3 regions of the uncultured Planococcus sp. genome follow, and region 2 is predicted to be linked to each of the others. Evidence: riboswitches for the same ligand, from Rfam matches in the RefSeq annotation. Region 2 holds a riboswitch; each other region holds the start of a gene.
The links. Region 2 has a riboswitch for lysine ahead of Q0785_RS13220 (aspartate kinase). Riboswitches for the same ligand answer to the same signal wherever they lie in the genome.

Region 1 (9,770 bases), on a different contig from region 2:
ACGGTGCTGAGCCACGGTACTTATGGCCAATGGTAAATTCAAGTATTAGAATCGGTATCCCTGCAGTCAATAATGCAAAAAGATACGGTATGAAAAATGCACCCCCGCCATTTTCATACGCAACATATGGAAAACGCCAAATGTTCCCTAAACCTACTGCAGAGCCGACGGCAGCCATAATAAAGCCGGCACGTGTACCCCATTGCGAACGTTCCATCTCTCTTCCCCCTTTGTTTTCTCCCATTTTATTTACATAAAAATAGGAATTTTGAATGTTTTCAGATTATTAGTTAATCTAAAAATAGTATACCGAGCAGTCCCCTCAAAGTAAAGATGAATTCGCGATATATTTCAAAAAAACTATTGCGACAAAAGTAAAAAGGCAGAGAATTAGCTTCTCTGCCTTGTTTTCTTTATGCATTTTGTTGTTTTTCAATAATAGTTGTCCGTTGTGACCAGACGAGGAACAGCACTGCAAGTACCACTAAGACTACGCCTAAAGAAATCAGCAAGGAACCAGTGAAACCTATGACTATATACCCTATAGAAGCAATTCCAGCAGCCGTTAAAGCATAAGGGATCTGTGTCAACACGTGATCCATATGATTGCTTCCGGCTCCTGTTGATGACAGGATCGTCGTATCGGAAATCGGTGAACAATGATCTCCAAAGACAGCACCGGCCAGAACAGCTGATAAAGCAGGCAACAGCAATGATGGTTCCGCTTCGATCATGATTGTCCCAGCAATCGGCAAAAGGATACCGAATGATCCCCATGATGTTCCTGTAGAGAACGCCATAACACCAGCTAAGACAAATAATAGCACCGGCAGAATGGCTGTAGGAACGTTACCTTCAGAAACCACTCCAGCCAAATACGTACCCGTTTCGAGCGATCCGATCAAAGAAGTCAGCGACCAGGCAAATATCAAAATCAGCACTGCGCCCATCATTGATTTAATGCCTGCCCAAATACCTTTACCGATCCAACCGGCATTGGCTTTTTTATTGCTCTTGATTTGCATCGCATAAAGGATAATCGAAGTCAGTGCCCCTAATATCCCTCCGGCCAATAAAGAAGCAGGTACATCGGTATTTTCGAAAATCAGCCAGATATCGAATACTTGTCCGGCATTTTGATAGCCAGTCCAAATCATCGCACCTACCGTTCCGATAATCAACAAAAGAATCGGAAGCAACAAGTCTCTCATATGTCCGTGAGTATGCGACGGAAAATCTTCTTTCATTTCACCGGGGATCGTTTTTTCAGGATCAAAAAGCTGTCCTTTGGTGATCGCCAACACTTCGTGTTTCTTCATCTCTCCAAAATCGACATCACGTATAGCGACAAAGAAGACGATAGCCAATGAAGCGACAACATAGAAGTTCATTGGTGCCATCCAAAGAAAAGCTTCCAGCGCGGAATATTCCACGAAGGTCTGGCCGGCTAAGATGGTTGCAATGATACCGATGATGGCAGCACCCCAGCTCGATACTGGAGAGACCACACAGACCGGTGCAGCAGTCGAATCGATGAAGTATGCAAGTTTCGCACGTGATACTTTGTAACGGTCCGTAATCGGACGCGCTACTTGCCCGACTGCGAGTGCATTGAAATAGTCATCGATGAAGATGGCCATGCCCAAAACCACTGTCAGAACTTTTGCTCCTCTGCGGGACTTAATGCGTGTAGAAGCCCATTCAGCAAAAGCATGGCTTCCTCCCGACAGGCTGACGAATGCTGTAATGATGCCCAGCAATAACAGAAAAAGAATGATAAAGACATTATAGGCGTTAAAGCCTCCGTCCCAAAAAATGATAGCGAATGATGTGACTAGCTCCTGCAAGGCTGCAATTGGTGCAAACCATGTCAGAATTACTGCTGCCGCAACAATACCCGTACCGAGCGATAACAATACGCGGCGAGTCAGCAACACCATTACGATGGCGATGATCGGCGGCAAAATCGAAAAAATCGTATTCTCCATGAATCTTCCTCCTAGTTTTTGATGGGTGAAAAATGAGAAAAAAAAAGCCGACCTCTCCAGTTGGATAAGTCAGCCTTCTACAATTCGTCTGTGCGGTAAACATCAAACAACCCTGTAGCTCTCCATTTTAGCTTGCGCTTAAATGACAGTGACATTCTTGTTCAGAATGACCCCAATCCATTTCCTTAGACCTCGGAAAATGAATTTCGGCAAAACTCCCTTTCAGATGCGTTCAACGCGGTCAAACTCGCGCATCCTACTGATCAGTTCTGCAGCCTCTACCCACCAATATATATTTCTTTGTTAGCATAGCTCAAAATTAAAACAAAATCAAATGCGGATATACTCTGAACATTCCCTCTACTTCAAGGCTTTGCTATGAAAATACTGACTGAAGACATCCCTCAGAAACTCAGGCATGAAATACGTTTTCGCAGCTCTTTTCAAGCTTGGGAAAAAATAGCCGAACGTCAGCATGTCCAAAGTGATCAAGCGATAAATTCGATCGTGCACCGCCACTTGTCCATTGATGTAAAATCGGTGTTCGATGATCTCCATATTCATATGAATCATTTTGCCGAATACTACACCCCGGAATCCCATTCCTTTCAACTCGAGCTGTGGCCATTCCGAATTCAGGGATTGCAGGTAGATTTCCTTCAATTCCGCTCCACTTAATTCGACAAGGCAGGGGTTAATGGGGTGCGGCAGCATTTTGTGGAAATCATAGCGTGTCAGGGCACCTTTCGGCATGTCTTCCATAAAGATTCCTGCATTGAACAAAGCACAGTCTGCTCCGGCAAACTCTATCAGCGCTTTTCCGAATAAAGCACCAAGTTCGGAATCCTTAAACCACTCAGCTTTCAGAAGTTTTGTACTTTGAAAAACCAGCTCATCCATCTGGTTTTTCCCTTGCTCCACCAAAAAATCATCAAAGCCTTTTTCCACTTCACGCAACCTGGAAGTCTCAATCAGCTGCGCTGAGGATTTACCGAACTTCTCCTCTACAGTAATCTGGCCAATGTAAAAGCCGAATTTCCCCGCAGCACCAAGCAGTGTATCTCCCAGCCATTTTCCTTCATGGAAAACGTGGTGCGTATGGGCTCCCAGGATGATGTTGATCTGTGGGCAAAGCTCTGCCAACAATTCATCTTCTTTGATGCCAAGATGCGACAGACAGATAATCAGATCGACCTGTCCTTCAATTTCTTTTACTGCCTGGATGATCGACTCTTTCGCGTCTGTTATCTGCCAGCCCAATTTGCGGTAGAATGGAGTAAATTCTGCAGTCGCACCGACCAGCCCGATACGGGTTCCATTCATCGTACGAATTATATGGGAAGGCTTTGCCCATATCGGACGGTTGCCTTGAAAATCAAATAGATTCGATACTACCACTTCAAAATCGGCCTGGACGTATAAGTCATTCAGCTCTTCTTTAGACAGGGTGATGCCCTCATTATTGCCGATCGTAACGGCATCATATTCCGCTTCGTTCAATAGCAGCACATTGCCTTTTCCTGCCGTGCCTTCAGTATAAGGATGCGAACGGTCGACATGGTCACCAATATCCAAAATCAGACAGACGTCCCCTTCTTCTTCATGCCATCTTTTCCGCTCAGCTAAAAAAGACTTGATGCGCGGCCAATTTGTAAAATGGCTATGCAGATCATTCGTATGGTAAATATGAATAGTTTCGCTCATGAAAACACCTCTTTAAGAACTGAATATTCCTTCGTAAATCGATCGCAATCCCAGTATCAGCAACACCAGGCGCAAAATCGTCACCAGCATTTCCGAATTGAGGCGTTTGTTTAATTTGGCCCCTATTTTTGCACCGATATACGCGCCGGGAACAACGGCAAGCGTATAGACCCACGGCACATGCCCCAGCGAAATATGCGTTGCAGAATTGACAATGGCTGATAAAAAGACCATAAACATGGAAGTGCCGATTGCCACGTGCGGAGGGAAGAGAAATAAGAGAATCATGGCAGGGACAATAATCGAGCCGCCGCCGATCCCGAACAATCCTGAAGCGAATCCCACAAAAAAGGTCAGCAGTAAGGCAAACCAGATGGGATAGCCGTAAATGAATTGCTTATTCTGTTTATCTGTGAACGTTGTCTTTCGTCCATTGTCTACGAACCAGCGGACAGCCTTAAGGCGATCGCGCATAAGCAACAGCAAGGACAGCAATACGAGCAGAATACCAAAATACAAATTAAATGAAGGCAAATCCAGGTTTTTATTGACGAAAGCGCCAATCACTGTGCCCGGTGCACTGCCTGCAAAGAAAATAAGTCCACTTTTATAATCGACCGTCCGGACTTTCATATAAGCTAATGTAGAAGAAAGGCCAGTAAAAATCATCATGATGACGGACAAGCCGACAATTTTCTGAGGTGAAAGCTCGGGAAAAAATGCAAAGCTGGTACCCAGAAACAGTAAAGCCGGTACCAATATAACGCCTCCACCAAGACCTATCAAAGCGCCAACAATGCCGGAAATCACTCCGACAAGCGCCATGATCAAAAAAACCATCAAAATCCTCCTTCAAATAAATCCATCTGCTTGGACGAAAGCCCATCAAACGACAGTTCATTCATTTTCTGGAACTCTTTGGCATCGCCTGCTGCATGCCCTCCAGAATTATTATTGAAGATTACATAGACATGTTCAGTCGTGTCAGCCAATGTTTTTACCGCTCGGCTGATTTCCTCAAGCTCTTCTTTATTGTAATCATACAGATAACGGACTTCCCGCCACTTCTGCCCATGCCCTGGATTCAGCCAGCCATGGACATTTCGGCCATGTATACGCAGCAATACCTTATCTTTTCTTGACGAGATCGGAACCAGCGGAATAGAACCGTCACCTGCCTGCGGCTCGTCGCAGACCGAATGGATCAGATTATTGTCCCGCAGAAAATCCAGCGTTTTTTCGCTCATGCCATTGGCGTACCAGGACTGATGGCGAAACTCAATCGCCAGATCAAATTCTTCCAGGCGTCCGGTAATTTCCCGGAGCTGGTCGACATTGTCCTTTTGGCAATCAAACCAAGGCGGAAACTGAAGCAGCACCATCCCGAGCTTACCAGCTTCCTTCAATGGCCGTATCGATTTACTGAATGCTTCAAACATTTCGTCACGCGTTTCAAAGGGGTTTTCTCCACGCTGGTGGCCTGTCATCCCTTGGTAGGCTTTTACTATAAACTGAAACTGTTCCGGTGTCTCCTCGATCCACTTACGGATATTCCGTTCAGGTTGAACCGCATAAAAAGAAGAATCCAATTCGACGATTGGAAAATGAGCACTGTAATCAATTAATTTTTCTGTTTTCTTTGAGCCTGGGCTATAGACATCCGGATGGTCTCCCCAACCCGTCAAACCTACATAAATCATTGTCCCGCCTCCATTTTTCTTTATTATTTTATGATAGCATAGAAAAAAAGGAACGTCTTTTTTTAAGAGAATTCCTTTAGCAGATATGACGTTAAAATTCAGGGAACAGCAATAGAGCACATACTTTAAAGCGCTTTGGTAAGAAATAAGACAATTGCTCCTTCATAGTGTACTTTAGGCTGTACTGCACTTTTTAAAAAGAATAGGAGATGAAACGACAATGAAGAAAACATGGGATCACAAAGCACTCATCCAGAAATTTGAAGTTCATCGAAACGAAGCATTGGCTATTCCGATGGCCGCCTATATGAGAAATCACTTTGACTTTCTCGGCATTAAAACGCCTTTACGGAAAGCATTGCTGAAAGAGTTTTTTTCGGAGTATGAACTTCCAAAACCGGAATGTATTGCAGAAGAAGTGTGGAAGATTTACGGGTTTCCGGAACGCGAATACCAGTATGCGGCCATTGCATTGCTTGAAAAAATGAAAAGAGAGTTAAGTCTTGAAGTGCTGCCTTTTCTTCGCCAGTTGATTGAAACAAAGTCCTGGTGGGACAGTGTCGATTCCATTGCCCCACGAACACTTGGGTACCTTATCCAGACAGAGCGGACTGCCGGTACAAATGCCATGATCGAGTGGTCTCTAGCCCCGAACATCTGGACAAACCGCGCCGCTATTCTTCATCAATTGAAGTATAAACAACAGACGGACACAGCTGTTCTGAGCGAGATCATCCTGCAGCATGCTGCATCTCTAGATTTCTTCATCCAAAAATCAATCGGCTGGGCTTTGCGCGAATATGCGAAAACTGATGGCGAGTGGGTCCGAGCATTTGTTCTGGAGCATGCGTTGATGCCGCTCAGCAAACGGGAGGCTCTGAAAAATATAAAAGAATAAAATTTATGGATATGCTTCCCCTATAAGCTAAGCATGGAACACAGTCTATCTTCGCTTTTATTTGTGGATCCGTAATTTAACCGAAAAAAATAACCTTTAGCATACATGCAGTACGCCAAAGATTATTTGATCTAACCAAAAGAACATTTCAATTTAGTGTTTTAGAATAACCCGCCGAGACCTTTGCCGCCGCCAATGACGGATTTTGCAGATTCCAGAAGTTCATTTCTTTCATTTTCATCGATCTTTCCATCATCGTAAGCTTGTTTGGCTTGCTCCATGACTTCTTTTGCTTGACCCAGGTCCGCGTTACTAAGCTTTTGTTTTAATGCATCGAATGTTTGACTCATGTTCAGCATTCCTCCTTTAAAATTATCTTCTTACTACTATACCCTTTGTGAAGACTCTAAACCTGCACTGGGTTAACTAACCCTTTCTATAGATTGGAGATCGTCTGCCTTTCTATATAAGTTGAACTAAAGAAACCAGCTTTTACACGACGCTTTGGGCGCGCCGGCGCTAAGAGATATAGTGAATTCGAAGTGGGCCCCTGTGTTTCCATTATATCCATAAAAGATATGGAGCAAATCAGCGGAGACTCCCGCGGGATAGCGAAGTGCCGAAATCCACTCGGGCCAAAAGTCCGAGTTAGTTCGGCGCAAGCCCGTAGGAAAGCGGAGCAGATTTGTGGAATATCACGAAGATCGTTAGTTCAACTTATATACATAAAAATCCACAAAAATAACCCTTGGCATGAACAAAGTCATACCAAGGGTTTGGCAGTAATCTATTAACCGATAGAGCCTTCCATTTCGAACTTGATCAAACGGTTCATTTCCACCGCATATTCCATTGGAAGTTCTTTCGTGAATGGCTCGATAAAGCCCATTACGATCATTTCTGTTGCTTCCTGTTCCGAAACGCCACGGCTCATCAAGTAGAACAATTGCTCTTCAGACACTTTTGAAACTTTCGCTTCGTGTTCCAAAGAAACGTTATCGTTCAGGATTTCATTGTATGGAATTGTATCAGAAGTAGACTGATTATCCATAATCAATGTATCACACTCGATGTTTGAACGGGCACCATCAGCTTTGCGGCCAAAGTGCACGATTCCGCGGTATGAAACTTTCCCGCCTTGTTTCGAAATGGATTTCGAAACAATTGAAGAAGATGTATTCGGAGCCAAGTGAATCATTTTCGCTCCAGCATCCTGATGCTGTCCTTTACCAGCGATTGCGATCGACAAAGTCATGCCGCGTGCGCCTTCGCCTTTCAAGTAAACAGCTGGGTATTTCATCGTCAATTTAGAACCAATGTTGCCATCGATCCATTCCATTGTGCCGTTTGCGTCAACAAATGCACGCTTCGTCACCAGGTTATAGACGTTGTTTGCCCAGTTTTGGATCGTTGTATAACGGCAATAAGCATCTTTCTTCACAATGATTTCAACAACAGCGGAGTGAAGTGAATTCGTTGTGTAGACAGGAGCTGTACAACCTTCTACATAATGGACGCTTGCGCCTTCATCAACGATGATCAGCGTACGTTCAAATTGACCCATGTTTTCTGAGTTGATACGGAAGTAAGCTTGAAGCGGTGATTCTACTTTGATGCCTTTTGGTACGTAGATGAAAGATCCACCAGACCAAACCGCCGTGTTCAACGCAGCAAATTTATTGTCAGCTGCCGGAATGACGGACTGCCAATATTCTTTGAAAAGGTCTTCGTTTTCACGAAGAGCAGCACCGGTATCTTTAAAGACGATACCCATGTCTTCCAATTCCACTTTCATGTTGTGGTAGACAACTTCAGATTCGTATTGAGCTGAAACACCAGCCAAATACTTCTGCTCTGCTTCTGGAATCCCTAATTTGTCAAATGTACGTTTGATTTCTTCAGGAACTTCATCCCATGAAGTCTGGCTTGCTTCTGATGGTTTTACGTAATACGTAATTTCATCAAAGTCCAATGAACCTAAATCGCCGCCCCATTGTGGCATCGGCATTGAATAGAATAATTTCAATGCTTTCAGACGGGAATTCAACATCCATTCCGGCTCTTCTTTAATTTTCGAAATTTCCCGTACAATTCCTTCTGTCAGTCCTCGTTTAGATCTGAAAACCGAGACATCCTTGTCGTGGAACCCATATTTATAATCACCGATTTCTGGCATTTTTTTCGCCATCGTCGTTCCTCCGTTCTCTGTTACGATTTTTCTTCGTTTTGAACGCCTTTTTCCATGGCTTTCCATGCTAAAGTAGCGCATTTGATACGGGCCGGAAACTGAGAGACGCCTTGCAATGCTTCAATATCACCGAGATCAATCGAATCATCGTACTCTTTGCCAAGCATCATATCAGAAAAGATGCCGGAAAGTTTTAATGCCGTATCAATTTCCTGTCCTTTGACAGCCTGCGTCATCATGGAAGCAGAAGCCATTGAAATCGAACATCCTTCACCGTCAAACTTCGCATCTTTGACGATGCCGTCTTCGACCTGTAAAGTCAACAGGATGCGATCTCCGCAGGTCGGATTGTTCATCTCGATATTGACGCTGTTCTCTTCAATTGTCCCTTTATTTCGGGGTGTTTTATAATGATCCATAATAACCCGTCGGTATAATTGGTCTAAATTATTAGAAGACATCGTTGAAATACTCCTTTGCCGAACGCAGACCTTCCACTAAGCGGTCTACATCAGATTCGCTATTGTATAAGTAGAAGCTTGCGCGTGCTGTAGCTGAAACTTCCAGCCATTTCATCAAAGGCTGTGCGCAATGATGGCCTGCACGAACCGCAATGCCGCTCATATCCAGGACAGTTGCCACATCATGCGGATGGACATCATTCAGGTTAAATGTCACGATGCCAGCCCGCAGCTGAGGATCCGCCGGACCGTAAATATCCAATCCTTCAATCGTGCTCATTTTTTCCATTGCGTAAGCAGCCATTTGATGTTCATGCTTTTCAATTTCATTTAAGCCGATTTCGTTAAGAAAATCAATCGCTGCGCCTAATCCGACCGCACCTGCAATAATCGGTGTACCACCTTCAAATTTCCACGGCAGCTCTTTCCAGGTCGAATCATACAATCCGACGAAGTCGATCATTTCCCCACCGAATTCAACCGGCTCCATATTGTTCAATAGTTCCTTCTTGCCATATAGAACACCGATTCCAGTAGGTCCACACATTTTGTGTCCGGAAAATGCAAAGAAATCACAATCAAGCTGCTGGACATCTATTTTCAGATGAGGTGCAGCCTGAGCTCCGTCAACCACCATGACCGCTCCATTTTCATGGGCGATCTGTGCAACTTCCTTGACCGGGTTCATTGTGCCGAGAACGTTCGAGACATAAACCATTGAAACAATTTTTGTCCGTTCCGTCACGGCCGCCCGAACCTGTTCCAAAGAAATCGTACCGTCTTTTTCAAGTTCAACATATTTTAAGATGGCTCCACGTTCTTTCGCCAATT
Region 2 (9,770 bases):
ATGACTGGAATGCCGAGTGCTTTGGAGACCGCTTCCGCTTTCAGTATGGCGTTTTCTTCAAACGTTACACCTGTTTCTTCCACGTCCATGTCCTCTGCCACATCCAAAAGAGTCAGCACTTCATAGCCCAGAGGTGAAAGCAGGGTTTCGAAATCCTTGGCTTTACCTTTGTTTTGAGTTGCGATTACTATTCTTTTCATAGTTGTGCAGGCACCTTTTCACCAACACGCGCAGCAATATCGCCTAAAGCATCGCGCTGCATGTCGATCAATTGGCTGATCCCTGCTTCCCCAAGGTCCAGCAATTCATTAAGCTGAGCGCGTGTAAAAGTCGACTCTTCCCCTGTTCCCTGCAGTTCCACAAAATGGCCTGCCCCGGTCATGACCAGGTTCATATCCACTTCCGCACTTGAATCTTCGACATAATTCAAGTCCAGGATCGGTCCGTGCTCAGCAGATACACCGACACTTGTCGCCGCAAGAAAATCCGTTACCGGGAATGCCGGAAGATCTAATTTGCCGATAGCCATCGTCATGGCGATGAATGCACCTGTAATCGATGCTGTACGTGTTCCGCCGTCCGCCTGGATAACGTCGCAGTCGATCCATAAAGTACGCTCACCGAGCTTCTCCAGGTCAACCACAGCACGCAATGCACGGCCGATCAAACGCTGGATCTCCATTGTGCGTCCTCCGATTTTACCTGCAGATGCCTCGCGGCGGTTCCGGCTGTTGGTGGCACGCGGCAACATGGAATATTCTGCGGTGATCCAGCCTTTGCCCTGCCCTCTAAGGAATCCTGGAACTTTATCTTCAATGGTAGCCGTACAGATGACTTTCGTCTGTCCTACCGTGATCAATACCGAGCCTTCCGGGTGAATTAAATAATCGACGTCCACTGATACGGGACGCAGTTCGTTCGTTTGTCTATTATCTATGCGTGTCATAAAATTTCCTCCTTGTATATGCTCAAATAGCTTACCATATTTCAGCGATAACGACAAAAACCTGAGGGCTGTGAGCCATCAGGTTTTTGGAAATCGAATCGAATGGATGATCGGTTCATCGATCCCCAGCCATTTGTGGATGATGGAGCCGAAAATCTGCGTTGACCCCGATGTATAGAAATGATGCACCGGCGGCTGCTTCCATTCTGCGAATTGTTTTTTATAGCTCAAGTAACGCTCTACATCCTTTGCCGTTTCTTCTGCCGATGACAGCACATGTACTGTGCCGCCTAAAACTTCTTCGATGAAGCCCTGCAGCAATGGGTAATGTGTACAGCCCAGAATCGCCGTATCGAAATCCTCATGGGCAATCGTCGCAAGCGTATCCTGAACGATCCGGTGAGCGAACTCGCCTTCATATTCATCACTCTCGACCAAAGGGACAAAGCGCGGGCATGCCAACTGCACGACGTGCGATGAAGAAACCAATGACAGGATGGCTTTTTCGTAAGCTCCACTCTCCACTGTTCCCAATGTGCCCAATACGGCGATTTTTTTCGTCGCTGAAGATTTGATCGCAGCCCGTGCCCCTGGAAAAATAACCCCGATCACTGGGATCGGCAGATTTCTCTGCAGGGAGTATAGTGCTGCGGCTGTTGCGGTATTGCAGGCGATGACCAGCATTTTAATATTCTTCTTCATCAATGCATCGGCCATTTGCCATGTATAGGTCCGCACTTCCGAAAGCGGGCGCGGTCCATAAGGGCATCTAGCATTATCACCGATATAGTAAATCTGCTCATTCGGCAATAGTTTCATAATTTCTTTTGCGACGGTAAGTCCACCGACTCCTGAATCAATTACTCCAATTGGCGCATTCAACGTCATCGCCTCTATCCTATTTCATGTTTTTGTGCAATTTTTCAAGTAAAGCTGCAAGTTGTTCCGCTTCTTCTTTCGTAAAATCCGCTAAAACGGTCTGCAGGTATTCCTGGCGTTTTTGGATAACTTCTTCAATAACCCGTTCGCCTTCTTTTAATAATTTAATCCGGACGACGCGGCGGTCCTGTTCTTCACGGATCCGCACAACCAATTCATTTTTCTCCATGCGGTCAACCAGATCGGTTGTAGTGCTGAACGCCAGATACATTTTATTCGACAGATCACCGATGGTCATGTCGCCATGTTCGAACAGCCATTGCAGCGCGATGAATTGAGGCGGTGTTATCGTATAGGAATTCAAAATTTCCCGGCCTTTTTGCTTGATGATTCCAGAAATATACCGCAGTTCCTTTTCCATAAAGGCTATGCGTTCTAATTCATGGCTGATGCCTTGCTTGTCATCATTCATTTCCAGTTACCACTCCTTGAAAAACCTTCTTCTTTCTATAGTGAAGGTTTTTTATTGATATAGCAAGAGCTCCCTTACTTTTTTGCAGCAGCCAATTGCTCTGCCCGGAGCATTTCAATGTCCTGTTCTGTCCACGGATGACCTTTGCCGGTCTGTTTTGAGATCTGGACAATCGCTCCTCTTCCGGTAAAGCAGGTTTCCCCTTTTTCATTGACCGTCCAGTAATGAATATCAACCGAGGACGTGCCGACGCGCGCAATTTTGACATGGACATCCAGTTTTTCATCAAAAAATACCTGCTGGACAAAATCCACCTGCATATCGGCTACGACAGGAAACAATTCGTTCCCCTCTTCAAGCCAGCGTTGCATCAAGCCCATCTCTTTCATGAACTCGATCCGAGCAAACTCAAAATAAGCGATGGGTACCGTGTTGTTGACATGCCCGAACATATCCGTTTCAGAGAAACGCACCTGAACTGGAGCAGAAAAAGTAAATTCCCGCTTCCATTGATCAAAATCCTCAATATAACTCGCTTTCATAGGAAACCTCCACTAATTCAAACTCTTCATTTTCTTAGTATATCAAAAACTTCAGGAAAGGGCAGGAAATTATGTATGCTTTCCAATGCTGCTTCTTCAATTCACTATCAATGAGCAAAAATAAAAACCCCGCCGCAGCGGGGTTTCCAATAAATACTAGTCAACCATTCTGTCGCTTCCGAAGAAGTTACGGAACATTTGAACAGTTGTGTCGCGGTTCAACGCTGCAATTGAAGTTGTCAAAGGAATTCCCTTAGGACAAGATTCCACACAGTTTTGAGAGTTACCGCAGCTAGCTAATCCGCCTTCACCCATAATCGCGTTCAAACGTGCATCGCGGTTCATAGAACCAGTCGGATGAGCGTTCATCAAACGAACCTGTGAAAGTGGTGCAGCTCCGATGAAATCGGATTTATCGTTGACGTTCGGGCATGCTTCAAGACATACGCCGCAAGTCATACATTTAGATAGTTCGTAAGCCCATTGGCGTTTACGCTCAGGCATACGTGGTCCATCTCCAAGGTCATGTGTACCATCGATCGGCACCCATGCTTTAACTTTCTTCAACGAGTCGAACATACGGCTGCGGTCAATGACAAGGTCACGGACTACAGGGAATGTTTTCATCGGCTGAAGACGGATCGGCTGTTCCAATTGATCGACGAGAGCAGTACACGATTGACGCGCTTTGCCGTTGATGACCATTGAACATGCGCCACAAACCTCTTCCAGACAGTTCATGTCCCAGTTTACAGGAGTGGTTTTCTTCCCTTCCATGTTGACAGGGTTACGGCGAATTTCCATCAATGCCGAAATGACATTCATATTCGCCTTATATGGCAATTCGAACTTTTCCCAATACGAATCTTCATCCGTAGAGTTTCTGCGTTCGATTTCAAATAGTACCGTTTTTGCTGCTTCACCCATGGTAAATTAGCTCCCTTCTATATTATGCTTTTGCTGAATAATCACGTTTACGCGGCGGAATCAACGATGTGTCGACTTCTTCATAATGGAAGATAGGTGCATCAAAGCCATTGAATTTCGCCATCGTTGTTTTCAAGAACTCTTCATCATTACGTTCCGGGAAATCCGGTTTGTAATGAGCGCCGCGGCTTTCGTTACGGTTAAGTGCCCCGATTGTGATCACTCGTGCTAAATGTAGCATATTCCGCAATTGACGTGTGAACATTGCGCCTTGGTTGCTCCAAAGTTGAGTATCGGTGATGCTGATATGGTTGAAGCGTTCAAGCAGTTCCTGGAGTTTTTCATCCGTCTTCTGCAAACGATCGTTATAGCGTACCACTGTTACATTGTCCGTCATCCATTCGCCCAATTCTTTGTGGAGAACGTAAGCGTTTTCTGTGCCGTCCAATGCCAGAATTTCTTCCCATTTGCGTTGCTCTTCCGCTTCAGCTTTGTCGAAAATAGCTGAAGGAAGATCTTCCGCCAATACTTCAAGGCCTTTAACGTATTCAAGTGCGTTCGGTCCTGCGACCATACCGCCGTAAATCGCTGAAAGCAATGAGTTCGCACCCAGACGGTTACCACCGTGCTGAGAGTAATCACATTCACCCGCTGCCAAAACGCCAGGGATGCTTGTCATTTGGTGGTCATCGACCCACAATCCACCCATTGAATAATGGACAGCAGGGAAGATTTTCATCGGAACTTTACGAGGGTCATCACCTGTGAATTTCTCGTAGATTTCGATGATTCCACCTAATTTGATATCCAGTTCTTTTGGATCTTTGTGTGAAAGATCCAAGTAAACCATGTTCTCGCCATTGATGCCGAGCTTCTGGTTAACGCAGACATCGAAAATTTCACGTGTTGCGATATCACGTGGAACCAGGTTTCCGTATGCCGGATATTTTTCTTCAAGGAAATACCAAGGCTTGCCGTCTTTGTAAGTCCAAATACGTCCGCCTTCCCCACGAGCCGATTCTGACATTAAGCGCAGTTTATCGTCTCCTGGAATCGCTGTCGGGTGAATTTGTATAAATTCTCCGTTTGCGTAGTAAGCACCTTGTTGATAGACGATGGAAGCTGCTGAACCTGTGTTGATGACAGAGTTCGTCGATTTCCCGAAAATGATTCCCGGTCCGCCGGTTGCCATGATGACAGCATCCGCACGGAACGAATTGATTTCCATTGTCGTCATATTTTGAGCCGTGATTCCTTTACCGACGCCCTGCTCGTCAAGAACAAGACCCAGGAATTCCCACCCTTCGTATTTTGTGATCAGTCCGCTCACTTCATAGCGGCGAACCTGCTCGTCCAATGCATACAGTAATTGCTGGCCAGTTGTAGCGCCGGCAAACGCTGTTCTATGGTACATTGTTCCACCGAAACGACGGAAATCCAAAAGGCCTTCCGGTGTACGGTTGAACATTACGCCCATGCGGTCGAACATGCGGATAATTCCGGGTGCTGCATCCGCCATTGCTTTTACGGGACGCTGATTCGCAAGGAAGTCGCCTCCGTAAACGGTATCATCAAAGTGAATATCCGGGGAATCCCCTTCACCTTTTGTATTTACCGCTCCGTTGATCCCGCCTTGTGCACATACTGAGTGGGACCGTTTAACGGGAACGATTGAAAATAAATCGACGGGAGAACCTGCCTCTGCAACTTTAATTGCTGCCATCAAGCCGGCAAGGCCACCACCGACGATAGAAATTTTGCCCTTCGCCATGTTAGTATTCACTCCTCTTTTAGTTCACCAATGATTGAAACATTCTTAAACGAATGCAAACAATGCTCTGATACCAATGATCGATAATACAATAAATACTAGAAGCGTGAAATAAGTTGCGTTTCGCTGTGATGCTTCGGACTGTGTAATTCCCCAAGTAACAAGGAATGACCAAATTCCGTTCGAGAAATGGAAAACTGCTGCCAACACACCGACGATGTAGAATGCCAACATGAATGGATTGCTTAAAATGTTTTCCATCATATTGAAATCAGCTTCTGCTGCTGCTCCGATCGCGACTTGGAATCTTGTTTCAAAGACGTGCCAAGCGATGAAGACTACCAGGAAGACCCCTGTATAACGTTGTGCGACAAACAAAATGTTGCGCATGTAGCTATAGTGCCCAGGATTGTTCTTCGAAGTAAACGCTATGTATAGACCGTAGAATGCGTGATACATGAGCGGTAAATAAATGACAAATATCTCCAGGAAAATAACGAATGGAAGATTTGCCATGAAGTGAGATGCATTATTGAATGCCTCTACCCCTTGTGTAGCAAAATGGTTGACGATTAAGTGCTGCGTTAAGAATAAACCGATAGGAATGATCCCCAACAATGAGTGCAGCCTGCGCATTAAAAATTCACGATTGTTATCCAAAATTTTACCCCCCTCAAAACATTGATTGGCAACGTTCAACGCTAACGATATATTACGAAAGCACCTGAAGCCGCACACCATCATGATACATTAATATGACATATTTATTGTACTCTCCCCCTTTGGGAGCGTCAAGGCACCGAAACTCTTTTGAACAGATAGTTACTAAGTATTTTATTGGTGAATTACGCCCTATCTGCAATAAAACAGCTTGGAATGTAACCGTTTTAATAGAATTCTGACAAAAAGCGATTCTCTAATTGAGAATCGCTTTTTGACCCTAATTCACCGTATTGTAGTGATAACAGCATTATTGCACTATTGCTATTGAGAATTTGAACAAATTGTGAATTTTATCACTTACTATTATTATTTGGAGGGTGTGGCATTTTACTCGAACAGCTGCGCATTAAGAAGACTGGACTTCAGACAGGCCATAGGCATCATGTAAAGCATTCGCCGATTTTCTCATATCTGATTCCGGCACCACTACTGAAATTTTGATTTCGGATGTGCTGACCATTTTCACTGGAATCTCCTGGCTTCTTAAAATATCGAACATCCGTGCAGCTACGCCCGGATTGGATACCATTCCCGACCCCACAATCGACACTTTCGACAAACCGACCTCGACGTTCAGCGACAGGAAGCCGATTTCATCTTTTGCGTCTGTGAGGACGCGGCGCGTTTCTTCCAGGCTTTCCTGAGGGATGGAAAATGAAACCGATGGCGGAAATTCATCACTGATGCTTTGGACGATGATGTCCACATCAATCTGATTTTCAGCAAGTTTTGTAAATATATTGGCTAGGGAACCGTTGAATGGTTTTTTATAAGTGACGGTCACACGCGCGATTCCCGGTTCAAATGCAACACCTCTGACGATTAAGTTTTTCTCCACAGTGATCACCTCTTGTATGATTGTGCCAGGCTCATTTGAATAACTTGCTCTGACGGATAATGGTACATGATTGTTTTTTGCGAACTCGACTGCGCGCGGATGCAGGACTCCTGCCCCCAAATTGGCGAGTTCCAGCATTTCGTCATAGGAAATCTGTTCCAGCTTGCGTGCACCTGTGACAAACCGGGGATCCGATGTATAGACACCGTTGACATCTGTATAAATTTCGCATTTCTCCGCTTTTAAAGCTGCGGCCAGTGCAACAGCCGTCGTATCAGATCCACCTCGGCCGAGAGTGGTGATATTGCCGATTTTATCGACTCCCTGAAAACCGGCCACCACACAAAAATAGCCATTTTCCAATACACGTTCAAGACGATCTGTATGGATTTGTTCAATGCGTGCATTGCGGGGCACGGATTCTGTTTCGATACCCGCCTGCCAACCGGTAAAAGATAAGGCTTCATGTCCCAGCTTTTTGAAAGCCATTGCCAAGAGCGAAATGGTGATCTGCTCACCAGTGGCCAGCAGCATATCCATTTCCCGCTTTGGCGGTTCAGAAGAAATTTCCCCGGCCAGCCCCAGCAGCGTATCGGTCGTCTTACCCATAGCCGAAACGACAATGACAACCCGTTTGCCTTTTTCTTTTTCACGGATGGCCCGTTCAGCCACTCCGATGATCTTTTCCGGAGTTGCGACAGACGTCCCTCCAAATTTCATGACGATCGTTTCCATTTCATCCACTCCCACATTTAGTATGTGGCCCTCACTATGACCGGCAGCAAAGCCGGCCACAAAAAAAGGCAGTTCACCGCAACCACGGTAAACTACCTCTTTCATCATGTACGAAAAACGTCCATGTGAGATAGCCCTCCAGAGATTGACTCTGACAGCTCTGCATTTCTTAAATGCAGAACCAGCATGCGCAACAGCAGTAACACGCAAACTTCGGCGACCGCCCCTTTCACCATTCATCTCAGATTCTGCAAATCTCCGAATGCTTACTATTGACGTTCGCGCCTCTATCATCACTTTTCCAAGTGATTCAATTATTCTATTACGATAACACGTTAAGATTCACTTGGCAATGTGTCTTCCCCAAAATGCTGACTGATGGACAACGCCAGCGCTTCCGGCATTCCGGCCTCTTTGATTTCTTCCACAGAGGCTTCTTTGAGTTTCTTGACAGATCCAAAATGCTTCAGCAGCTGCTGTTTGCGTTTCGGTCCGACTCCTTCAAGACCGTCGAGCGCCGACTGGATCGAATTCTTGCCGCGCAGCTGACGGTGGAAAGTAATGACAAAACGGTGGACCTCATCTTGAATCCGCTGCATCAGATAGAAAGCTTCACTGGTCCGCTTGAGCGGCACAACTTCAGCAGGCGACCCATACAGCAATTGGGAAGTTTGGTGCTTTGCATCTTTCGCCAGTCCCGCAATCGGTATCGATAAACCGAGTTCGTCCTCCAGGATTTCGCGCGCCGACTCCATCTGGCCTTTCCCTCCATCGATGACGATCAGATCCGGCAAAGGCAGACCGTCTTTCAGGACCCGTGAATAGCGGCGGCGGATAACTTCGCGCATGGCCGCATAATCATCGGGCTTGGAAGCATTGCGTGTTTTGTATTTCCGGTAATCCTTTTTGGAAGGCTTGCCGTCGATGAATGTAATCATCGCAGATACCGCATCGGCTCCTTGAATGTGGGAGTTGTCGAATGCTTCGATGCGCAAAGGCGTTTCGATGTTCATTGCTTCTCCCAGATCTACGCAGGCACCGATTGTCCGTTCTTCCTGGCGCTCGAGCAGCTGGAATTTCTCTTTAATGGCAATTTCGGCATTTTTCTTAGCCAGCGCCACCAAATCTTTTTTCTTGCCGCGCTGGGGAACCAGTACACGGACTCCAAGCCATTCTTTCAACATCTCAGGATCATCCGCTTCCGGCAACAGAATTTCACTCGGCTTGACGTGGTTGGCCTTTTCATAAAATTGGCCCAGAAACGTCAAAAACTCTTCTTCTGGATCCCGATAGAGCGGAAACAGCGAAACGTCGCGTTCAATCAGTTTGCCTTGACGCACAAAAAAGACTTGTACGCACATCCAGCCCTTATCGACTGCATAGGCAAAGACGTCGCGATTGGTGAAATCGTTCATCGCCATCTTCTGTTTTTCCATCACGGTTTCAATCATGGAAATTTGGTCGCGGTATTCCTTGGCACGCTCAAATTCCAGGTTCTCCGAAGCTTCGGACATCTTCTCGACCAATTGCTGCTTCACTTCCCGGAATCCGCCGTTCAGGAACCTGGTGATGCCGTCGATCATTTCCTGATAGGTTTCCTTTTCGACAGGCTTGACGCAAGGAGCCAAACATTGCCCTAAATGATAGTACAAACAAACCCGATCCGGCATGGTATGGCATTTCCGCAATGGATACAGACGATCCAACAGCTTTTTCGTTTCCGCTGCCGCATAAGCATTCGGGTAAGGGCCAAAGTACTTTCCTTTGTCTTTCTTCACCTGTCTGGTTGTAATCAGCTTCGGATGGCGCTCTCCAGTGATTTTCAAGTACGGATAGCTTTTGTCATCCTTCAGCATGATATTGTATTTAGGGTCATATTTTTTGATCAAATTCAATTCGAGAATCAGCGCTTCTTTATCAGAAGAAGTGACGATATA
Region 3 (9,770 bases), on a different contig from region 2:
GGCGGTGATTGTCAACGATATGAGTGAGGTGAACATAGACGCAGACTTAATAGAGCAGGGGAGCTTTTTACAGACAGAGGAAAAACTGGTTCGACTGCAGAATGGGTGCATCTGTTGTACGTTGAGAGAAGATCTAATGCTGGAAGTCGAGAAGCTGGTTACTCGCGGAGACATCGACTGCATTGTAATCGAATCTTCGGGAATCAGCGAGCCACTTCCGGTAGCCCAGACCTTTTCGTATATGGATGATGAAATGGGAATTGATTTAACGAAAAGCTGCCGGCTGGATACGTTAGTCACCGTAGTGGATGGCTATGCTTTTTGGCAGGATTTTGCATCGGGGGAATCATTGCTCGAAAGACAGCAGGAAGCAGCGGAAGGAGACGTCCGTGAAATTTCAGACTTGCTGATCGACCAGATAGAGTTTGCTGATGTCATTTTATTGAACAAAGTAGATTTGGTGGCACCAGAAGAGCGGGGGCGATTGAAAGAGCTGCTTGCAACTTTAAATCCGGATGCGCAGATAATCGAAACCGAGCATTCGAAAGTGGCTTTGAATAATGTAGTGAACACCGGTTTATTCGACTTTGTTAAATCGAGTCAGAGTGCGGGTTGGATCAAAGAACTGAATGAAGAGCATATACCAGAATCCGAGGAATACGGCATAGCTTCATTTGTTTACCGGAGCCAGCAACCGTTTCATCCGGAACGGCTGATGGATTGGGTCAAGGAATGGCCGGTGGAAGTTGTCCGCGCCAAAGGATTTTTGTGGTTGGCGACAAGAACCGAGTCTGCTGTTTTGTTGTCCCAGGCTGGACCATCACTCGGCATTGAGCATGCGGGCCTATGGGATCTGGAAAAGGGAATGAAAATGACCGAGCTGGTATTCATTGGTATTGATATGGACCAGGCGGACATCGTCAGCAGGTTGAATCTGTGTTTGCTGACTGATGAAGAAACTGCACAGGATTGGAAAACATTCTATGACCCGCTTCCAGCATTTCAACTACTTGAGGAGGAAAAAAGATGAGAGTCAATATCACATTAGCATGTACAGAAACCGGGGACCGGAATTACAGCACGACAAAAAACAAGCGCACCAATCCGGAGCGTATTGAATTGAAAAAGTACAGTCCGCGTCTAAAAAAGGTCACGATTCACAGAGAGACAAAATAATTTTTTTGTAAAATCCAAATGATCATCATTACTATTAGGAGGAGAAAGAATGGCAAAGAAATCGAAAGTCGCACGTCATCATAAGCAACAGGCAATGGTTGCGCAATTTGCAGAGCTGCGGCAAGAATTGAAGGAAAAAGGCGATTTTCAGGCCTTAGCTGATTTGCCGAAAGATTCATCTCCGGTTCGTCTGAACAATCGATGCGAAGTGACAGGAAGACCGCGCGGCTTTATGCGTAAATTCGGGATGTCGCGCATCGTGTTTAGGGAGCTGGCGCATAATGGCCGGATTCCAGGTGTGAAGAAAGCCAGCTGGTGAGGCGATTTTTTTAAGGTTATCTTTCTAAAGGCATTAAAAGAAGAGCTGCTGGTTCAGCTCAAAAAAGTTCCGTATCATCGTAAGCAGCAGACTCCAGTCTGCTGCTTTTATTAGTTGTATAAGAAGCTGATTCAAAGGTATGGGTTTCTGAAGGTAAAAGACACCTTTGTAAATAAGACTCGGTTAATCCAGTCTATTGATGTTATCATAAGGGTATATTTTACTTTTTAATAATATATTACTCCTTTTAATTCATATATCCGTAGAGAGTAGGTAAAACAATGGGGATCGATATTTTAAAGCGCAATAATGTCCGGGTTACAGGACAAGGGGAAAAGACGATAATGTTCGGACACGGCTTCGGCTGTGATCAGCAGGTTTGGAACAGTACAATCAAAGATTTTGAGGTGGATTACCGTGTCGTCACATTCGATTATATCGGTTCCGGAAATAGTGATAAGGCCGCTTATTCAAAAGAACGCTACAGCACGTTGGACGGCTATAAGCAGGATCTGTTGGATGTCTGTGACGGGCTGGAGATTAAGGAAATGATCTTTGTGGGACATTCTGTCAGTGCCATGATCGGCATGCTGGCTTCAATTGAGCGTCCGGAATTGATGGATAAAATGATCATGATCGGACCATCTCCTTATTATATGAATGAACCTGGCTATACTGGCGGATTTGAACGCAGTGATATCGACGAACTGCTGGATATGATGGAAACCAATTACATGGAATGGGCCAAATATTTGGCGCCTGTCGTTATGCAGAATGAAGATCGCCCTCAGCTTGCGGAGGATTTTGAGCAACTATTATGTTCGAATGACCCACTGATTGCCCGGCAATTCGCGGAAGTGACATTCACTTCGGATCTCCGAGACAAACTGGATCAAGTAACAGTGCCTACGTTGATTCTTCAGCCAAAGTTCGATGCGATTGCGCCGCTTGAAGTTGGGCAATATGTCCACGACCACATCAAGGACAGCCAAATGATTATAATGGAAGCAGTTGGCCATAATCCACATCTGAGTGATTCAGGAGAAACGGTGAAATACATCAAGGCATACCTGGAAAAATAGAGGAGTGGAAACAGTGGAACAGCAACTCGATAGGGCGCCTTGCGGTTATTTGGTTCTGGACCAGGACTTGCGTATCGTCGAAATGAACAAAACACTGCAGAATATGACGAGGGTAAAGAATCCACAGCATATGCATGATTTATTGACAATCGCTTCACGGGTTTATTTCCAGACCTATTTTACTCCCTCCATTAAAATGCACGGGACGGTAAATGAAATGTTTTTGACCTTGAAAAGTGATGCGGGTCCAATGCCTGTGTTGATGAATACGGCAGAACAGGATGGATTTTATGAATGTGCTTTGATTCAGATGAGCGTCCGGGGAGAATATGAAAAGGAGTTGCTGCTGGCCAAGCGCAATGCAGAACAAATCAACCGGGAAACAGCAGAAGCTTATGAAAAGCTGCAGGCCTTGATGGCTGAAGTGGAATGCAAACAGCAGGAGCTGATGGATCTTAACCTGGAACTGCAGCAGTTGGCTACGACAGATCAGCTGACAGGCTTGAAAAACCGCCGCTACTTGGAAGAAAGGCTCACTGAGCTTTTAGCGCAGGCGGAAAATGGCAGAAAAGTGGCTGTCCTGATTTTGGATATCGACCATTTTAAGCAAGTCAACGATACATATGGACACCAGATGGGGGATGCCGTGCTGCAGGAATTGGCTTGGCGCCTGGAAACGGAAGTGGGATCTGAGGGGATTGTGGCACGTCTCGGTGGAGAAGAGTTCGTGGTGGTCCTGCCGGATGCCGGAATAGAGGAAAGCCTTAAACTCGGCAATACTTTATGCAATCTTATGGAAACAGCTGATTGGCAGCATGTGCCCGTCACGGTCAGCATCGGGGCCGCGGCTTACACAGCTGAAGATGGCGTGGATAGTCTGCTGGCGCGGGCTGATGGATTTCTCTATAAAGCCAAGGCCAATGGCAGAAACTGTGTGTTTGGAATCGAATAAAAGCCGAGCTAACCATCCGTTTTTAAAACGGATGGTTTTTTATGCGGAAAACTCCTTACAATCACCGGCTCAAGAGCTATAATAATGGCATATGAAAATATCTTCGCCATTGGAGGTAATGATGGAAAAAACGAATCGATTGCTTGGTGAACGGGTGTCAGCAGATAAAGAATTGATCGCTCAATTGGTCCATGAAGAAGCGGTCCGAGATGTTTCTACGGAGCAGCTTGAAATGAACAAAGCTTTTATCGACATTGTCAATAAAGCTCGAATCGATTTTGTGGAACTTATCGGAACGTCGATCAGCAATAGCTGTGATGTAAAAAAAGTCTATGCGGATGTTCAAGAATGGGGAGAAGAGACCGGGAATTTTTTTCTTGAAACCGGCAGATCGCTTGAAGACGCGCTCGCAGAAACGTCACTTTACCGCAAGCATATCGGAACAATCATTAAAACCGAAGCGGTTCGAAAAGACATGGAACTCCAGCTTCTTTTTAATGTCATGGAATTTTTCCACTCCCTGCTGGATCATGCGGCTTATTCTTATACCCATGCTTACACGGCCTCTTATCAACGAAAATTGAAATCGGCAAGAAAAGAATTTCTTGAACTTTCCGCACCGGTCGTACCCGTCAGTGATCAGATCGCTATTTTACCTTTAGTGGGCAGCATTGAAATTGACCGGGCACGCTATATACTGGAACAGACTTTACTTGCCGCAAATGAACTGAAAATCAACGTGCTGATTGTGGACCTCTCGGGAGTGGTGAGGGTGGATTCGATGGTGGCCGAGCAGATCATCAAAATCATCCGGTCGCTGAAGCTGGTCGGTGTACGCTCGGTTCTAACCGGCATCCGTCCGGAAATTGCCTTGACACTCACGGAAATCGGAGTCGATTTGAAGGACTTGGAGATTGGCGGCAGTTTAAAGCGCATGCTTCACCAGATGAATATCAATTGACCCCTAAATAAAAACGCTGAAGCCTAAAGGCTCCAGCGTTTTTTAGGTAGTCAGTTTGTTACAGCTTCAGAATGAAGATCAGGCAAAGACTTGCGTAAAGTGACAGTTTCTTCTTCAGTCAATGGAATCATCGGCAAGCGTACACCGCCAACTTCCACACCCTTCATGTTAAGTGCTGCTTTGACCGGAGATGGATTAGGTGCGGCGAACAATGCTTTCATCATCGGGACCAGTCTGCGGTGAATAGCGGCAGCAGTGCTCACATCGCCTGTTTTGAAGCTGGTGATCATGTCCTGCATATCGTTGCCAATGACATGCGCGGAAACTGAGACGATGCCAGTACCGCCGATTGACAGCATCGGCAAGGTCAGGCTGTCATCGCCGCTGTATACAGAAAATGTAGCCGGTGTTTTTTCGATGATCTCTGCAGCTGCGTCCAAGTCTCCACTCGCTTCTTTGACAGAAACGATATTGTCGATCTTGGACAAACGAATGATTGTCTCTGTAGACATATTGACCACACTGCGGCCTGGGATGTTGTACAGCATGACAGGGAGGCTTGTTGACTGGGCGATTGCCTGGAAATGCTGGAACATGCCTTCCTGTGAAGGTTTGTTGTAATAAGGCGTGACGAGCATGATCCCATCAACGCCTGTTTCTTCAGCCTGTCTCGTCAAAGAAATGGAAGCGCGTGTATTGTTGGAGCCGGTTCCTGCAATTACCGGAATCCGTCCGGCGACTGTGTTGACGGTAAACTCAAATAACTCCACTTTTTCCTCTGACGATAAAGTTGGGGATTCTCCTGTTGTGCCTGCGACGACAAGGCCGTCTGAACCGTTTGCGATCAAATGCTCTATCAGTTTTTGTGTTGCCGGAAAATCGATTTCTCCATGTTGGTCGAATGGCGTCACCATTGCTGTAATTACTTGGCCGAAATTCATAATGAACACACCCTTTTCTAATTTTTGTCGAAACTTAGAGGTGAGGGGCCAGTCAGGAATAAACAAAAAAAGCAGCAACGAGGGGGTCCCGTTGCTGCAGTAGAAACAATGTTTAACATTCGTTCCTGTGCATCAGATAGCCCTCCATATAGTTTCCTATATGACAGTCCTGCATTTATTGAATGCAGACCCAGCGCACGGAAAAATGAGATTTCCGCCACTTCGGCAAATCCCCCTTTCGGCAAACGTCAATGGATCTCATCATCCTCGTTTTGCGTACTGATGGTTTTTGCGCCTCTATCCTACTCCTTAAAAGCTGGAGCAAGAAATATTTAATTAGCTGTACTATAACAAATTCTCTTGTAAATTGCAAGACGAAAAATGTAAAATCTTATGAAAAGGGAGGAGTTCGGATGAATGAGCAGTCACATGACCGTCGGCTGAATATTGTAACTGCAGGAAATCAGCAGGGTTTCACGGATTCGCTGCACCATAACCGGTATGAACCAACTCCTTATGAGCTGTTGGACAGGCTGTTCGATAAGTACAGCTTGTCTCCTGGAGACCGGCTGGTGGATGTGGGGGCTGGAAAAGGCCGTTTGAACTTTTATGCCCATCATCTATTTGGTGTGGAAAGTGCGGGCATTGAGATGAATCCGGTATTCTACGCCGAAGCTTTGGAGAACAAAAAGCACTATGCAAAAAAACATAAAAGCGCTGAAAAGAGCATTGCCTTCTATAATTGCCTGGCACAGGATTATCCGATCGATGCGCGGGACAATAAATTTTATTTCTTCAATCCATTCTCAGTGCAGGTATTCATCAGTTTTATTAACGACGTTTTGCGCTCTGCCGAAACAAATCCGCGGATGGTGGAACTGATTTTGTTTTTTGCTCCACAGGAATACAACGATTTCCTGGAAAACAGTACGGCCTTTGAGTTAGTGGAGGAAATTCAGCTGCTTGGTTTCCATAAAGAGCCACGCGAACGTTTTTTAATATACCGACTGCCACATATGGATTAGAAGTAAGGCAATAATGGGTATGTTTTAACTAAAAACAAATTTGAAGCGGGGGAACCTATATGGAATGGAAAGGCAGAAAAGCCAGCAGGAATGTTGAAGACCGAAGAGGGAAAGGCGGGGCCATGGTTGCAGGCGGCGGCATCGGCGGCATCTTGATTGTCCTGCTGGTGGCATTTTTGGGTGGCGACCCGGGCGTCATTCTGGATCAATTGGGAGGATCGGCCGGAACCACTTCAAATGAGCCGTATGTTGCGACGCAGGAAGAAGAGGAGTTGGCTGAATTCGTATCGGTCGTTTTGGCCGATACCGAAGAGGTCTGGACAGAAGTATTTGCGGAAGAAGGCATGGAGTACGTTGAACCGACTCTTGTCCTGTATACCGGAAGCGTCGAGTCGGCTTGCGGGACAGCTGGTGCCGCCGTCGGTCCGTTCTATTGTCCGGGAGACTACAAGCTATACATCGATTTGAGCTTCTACAATGAATTGCAGAATCAGTTTCAGGCACCCGGCGACTTTGCCATGGCTTATGTAGTGGCGCATGAAGTCGGGCACCATGTACAGAACCTGCTCGGCGTCATGGAAGAAGTGCAGCCTCTCCGCAACCAGTTAAGTGAAGAAGAGTACAATAAAGTGCAGGTTCGCCTGGAGCTGCAGGCGGATTATCTATCCGGCGTCTGGGCGCATCACGCTCAAGGCATGGGCTATTTAGAGGAAGGCGATCTGGAGGAAGCGCTGACAGCGGCAAGCGCGGTGGGAGACGACACGATCCAACAGCGATCGCGCGGCTATGTAGTTCCGGAAAGCTTCACGCACGGCAGTTCTGAGCAACGCCAGCGCTGGTTCTATAAAGGCTTTCAGGCCGGTAATCTCAAAGAGGGCGATACCTTCAATGCAACTGATTTGTGATTCCGAACTGCTTTTGGCAGAAATCCAAGGGTGCGGCATTGATATTTTCGCTGTTGTGATTCATTATAAAGAATAGACAGTCTTTTCATCTATAATTGAAAAGAAATTCAGTTCTATAAAGGAAGTACAACATGACGCAAGATAATATTACACGCATAGAATACGGCGATAAAGAATTGATCCTGATCGGCACGGCACACGTTTCCAAGCTCAGTGCGGAACAGGTGAAAGAGGTCATTGAAGCTGAGCAGCCCGATTCAGTGTGCATCGAGTTGGATGCACAGCGCTATGAATCGGTCACACAAGGCAGTAAGTGGAAAGAAACTGACATTTTTAAAGTCATCAAAGACAAAAAAGCCAGTCTCCTGCTGATGAACCTGGCAATTTCCTCGTTCCAGAATCGCCTGGCAGATCAGTTCGGCATCAAGCCTGGCCAGGAAATGATCCAAGGAATTGCGTCAGCTAAAGAAACCGGCGCAGAATTGGTGCTGGCTGACCGTAATATCCAAGTGACATTTTCACGTATCTGGGGAAATATCGGCTTTATGGGCAAAGCACAGCTGTTGACTTCGGTATTCTTCAGCATCTTCAGTAAAGAGACGATTTCGGAAGAGGACCTGGAGAAGATGAAATCGCAGGATACCCTGAATGCCGTCATGAATGATTTCACCCAGTCCTTCCCTAAATTGAAAGAACCGCTGATCGATGAACGGGACCAGTACTTGGCGCAGAAAATCAAAGAAGCACCGGGCAAAAAAGTTGTCGCAGTCCTCGGTGCTGCCCATATTCCGGGGATTATCAAGGAAGTCCACAATGAACATGATTTGGCGGAATTATCAAAAGTTCCACCGAAATCGAAGTGGCCGAAAATCATCGGCTGGGCCATTCCATTGGCTCTTGTCGCCATGATTGCCATCACATTCATGAACAATCCCGCAGCTGGGATTGATCAAACCGTCAGCTGGATTTTATGGACAGCTTGTCTTGGGGCTATTGGAGCCGCTGCAGCATTCGGCCATCCGTTGGCCATACTGACTGCTTTTGTGGGCGGGCCGATCGGCGCCTTGCACCCGCTTTTGGCCGCAGGCTGGTTTTCCGGACTTGCGCAAGCCTATATCCGCCGGCCGAATGTCGGAGATTTCCAGACATTGTCGAAAGACGTTTTTACGCTCAAAGGATTTTGGGACAATAAAGTAACGCGTGTCCTGCTGGTCGTCGTGTTGACCAATATTGGTACTGCGGCCGGTAATGTCATCGGCGGTGTAGATGTCATCCGCTTGTTTTTCCAGAATCTATAATCGATCTTTCAACCGGACAGCTGAATTTGCTGTCCGGTTTTTTTTTATGGATGATGTTTATTTTTCAAAAGGGGGTATAGATTAAATAGAAGATTGACGAATGGGGAGGCGCGAAAAGGTGAGCTTCTTTTTGGTTGGGATTGTCTTGTGGTCGCTTGTCATTGGCGGAATTATACTGGCGGTTGTCGGTTTTTGGAGAAAGTCATGGCAAGCACTTGCCTGGAGCGGAATCGCTTTGCTGCCACCGATGCTGCTCATTTTTATGGGTGGGGAAGGAATTTGGTTCCGACTAGTTATTCTGGTGCCGCTGGTGTTGTTTATCGCTGCTTTTCTGATGAAACAGCAAAAGATGCAGAGCTTGTAGAACCGGATGGAAATTTCATCCGGTTTTTCTGTGCATTATACTGGCATTTATAAAGTGAAAGTTATACAATTGTTATACAAAAAGTAGAGGGGCAAAGCCGATGAATTACATATTAGAGCGCAGTAAATTATTTATTTTCCTGATTCTGATCCTTTCAATAATAGGAGCCTACACGTTCCTGACCTTGCCTCAACGTGAGATTCCGGAAACTCCATCAAGCCTGGTGCTGGTTTCGACGATTTTGCCGGGAGCGGGGCCGGAAGAAGTGGAGACTTCCATCACCAACCCATTGGAGCGTGAAATCCAGAAAGTGGATGGCATTTCATCCATGCAGTCCATTTCATCCAATTCAGCATCCATCATCACCCTGGAACTTGAGGACGGTGAAAATCCGGATGAACTGATCAACAGTATCCAGCAGCAGACGGGAAGTGCGGCTTCGGGATTTCCCGATACAGCGCAGGAACCTACTGTTGAAAAGCTGGATCTGACTTTCCCGTTGGTCTCCTACATGTTCTATGGAGATGAAGAAGAGCTGGCGACTATGGATAATGCGTTATCCGATTTGTCAGATCAAGTGGAAGCCGTTTCCGGTGTTGCGGGAACGACGGTAAAAGGGCTAAACACGCAACAAGTACTCATCGAACTGGACAGTGAAGAACTGGCAGCCAATAACCTGCAGCCGTTTGAAGTGCTTGAATCGCTTCAGCAGGCCAACCAGCCCTTATCGCTCGGAACCCATGACAA

Region 1: linked by a shared signal. The riboswitch ahead of Q0785_RS15565 (Na+/H+ antiporter NhaC family protein) and the one ahead of Q0785_RS13220 (aspartate kinase) in region 2 are both predicted to bind lysine.
Region 3: linked by a shared signal. The riboswitch ahead of dapA (4-hydroxy-tetrahydrodipicolinate synthase) and the one ahead of Q0785_RS13220 (aspartate kinase) in region 2 are both predicted to bind lysine.

Annotation. Positions count from the first base shown of each region.
Region 1 covers NZ_CANMXD010000011.1:35,586-45,355, forward strand. The annotation lists gene Q0785_RS15560 (sodium-dependent transporter) at 1-217, opposite strand, end outside; gene Q0785_RS15565 (Na+/H+ antiporter NhaC family protein) at 414-1,988, opposite strand; lysine riboswitch at 2,096-2,277, opposite strand; gene Q0785_RS15570 (bifunctional UDP-sugar hydrolase/5'-nucleotidase) at 2,349-3,692, opposite strand; gene Q0785_RS15575 (sulfite exporter TauE/SafE family protein) at 3,705-4,532, opposite strand; gene Q0785_RS15580 (DUF72 domain-containing protein) at 4,532-5,392, opposite strand; gene Q0785_RS15585 (DNA alkylation repair protein) at 5,613-6,290, shown strand; gene Q0785_RS15590 (hypothetical protein) at 6,452-6,640, opposite strand; gene sufB (Fe-S cluster assembly protein SufB) at 7,081-8,478, opposite strand; gene sufU (Fe-S cluster assembly sulfur transfer protein SufU) at 8,499-8,939, opposite strand; gene Q0785_RS15605 (cysteine desulfurase) at 8,929-9,770, opposite strand, start outside.
Region 2 covers NZ_CANMXD010000008.1:158,689-168,458, forward strand. The annotation lists gene Q0785_RS13180 (XTP/dITP diphosphatase) at 1-200, opposite strand, end outside; gene rph (ribonuclease PH) at 197-946, opposite strand; gene racE (glutamate racemase) at 1,025-1,828, opposite strand; gene Q0785_RS13195 (MarR family transcriptional regulator) at 1,845-2,297, opposite strand; gene Q0785_RS13200 (acyl-CoA thioesterase) at 2,372-2,839, opposite strand; gene sdhB (succinate dehydrogenase iron-sulfur subunit) at 2,996-3,766, opposite strand; gene sdhA (succinate dehydrogenase flavoprotein subunit) at 3,789-5,537, opposite strand; gene Q0785_RS13215 (succinate dehydrogenase cytochrome b558 subunit) at 5,583-6,197, opposite strand; gene Q0785_RS13220 (aspartate kinase) at 6,607-7,833, opposite strand; lysine riboswitch at 7,957-8,131, opposite strand; gene uvrC (excinuclease ABC subunit UvrC) at 8,169-9,770, opposite strand, start outside.
Region 3 covers NZ_CANMXD010000009.1:17,930-27,699, reverse strand. The annotation lists gene Q0785_RS13590 (GTP-binding protein) at 1-1,030, shown strand, start outside; gene rpmG (50S ribosomal protein L33) at 1,027-1,176, shown strand; gene rpsN (30S ribosomal protein S14) at 1,226-1,495, shown strand; gene Q0785_RS13575 (alpha/beta hydrolase) at 1,777-2,577, shown strand; gene Q0785_RS13570 (GGDEF domain-containing protein) at 2,591-3,529, shown strand; gene Q0785_RS13565 (STAS domain-containing protein) at 3,651-4,490, shown strand; gene dapA (4-hydroxy-tetrahydrodipicolinate synthase) at 4,541-5,431, opposite strand; lysine riboswitch at 5,561-5,739, opposite strand; gene Q0785_RS13555 (class I SAM-dependent methyltransferase) at 5,845-6,456, shown strand; gene Q0785_RS13550 (neutral zinc metallopeptidase) at 6,516-7,361, shown strand; gene Q0785_RS13545 (TraB/GumN family protein) at 7,493-8,659, shown strand; gene Q0785_RS13540 (hypothetical protein) at 8,778-9,023, shown strand; gene Q0785_RS13535 (efflux RND transporter permease subunit) at 9,124-9,770, shown strand, end outside.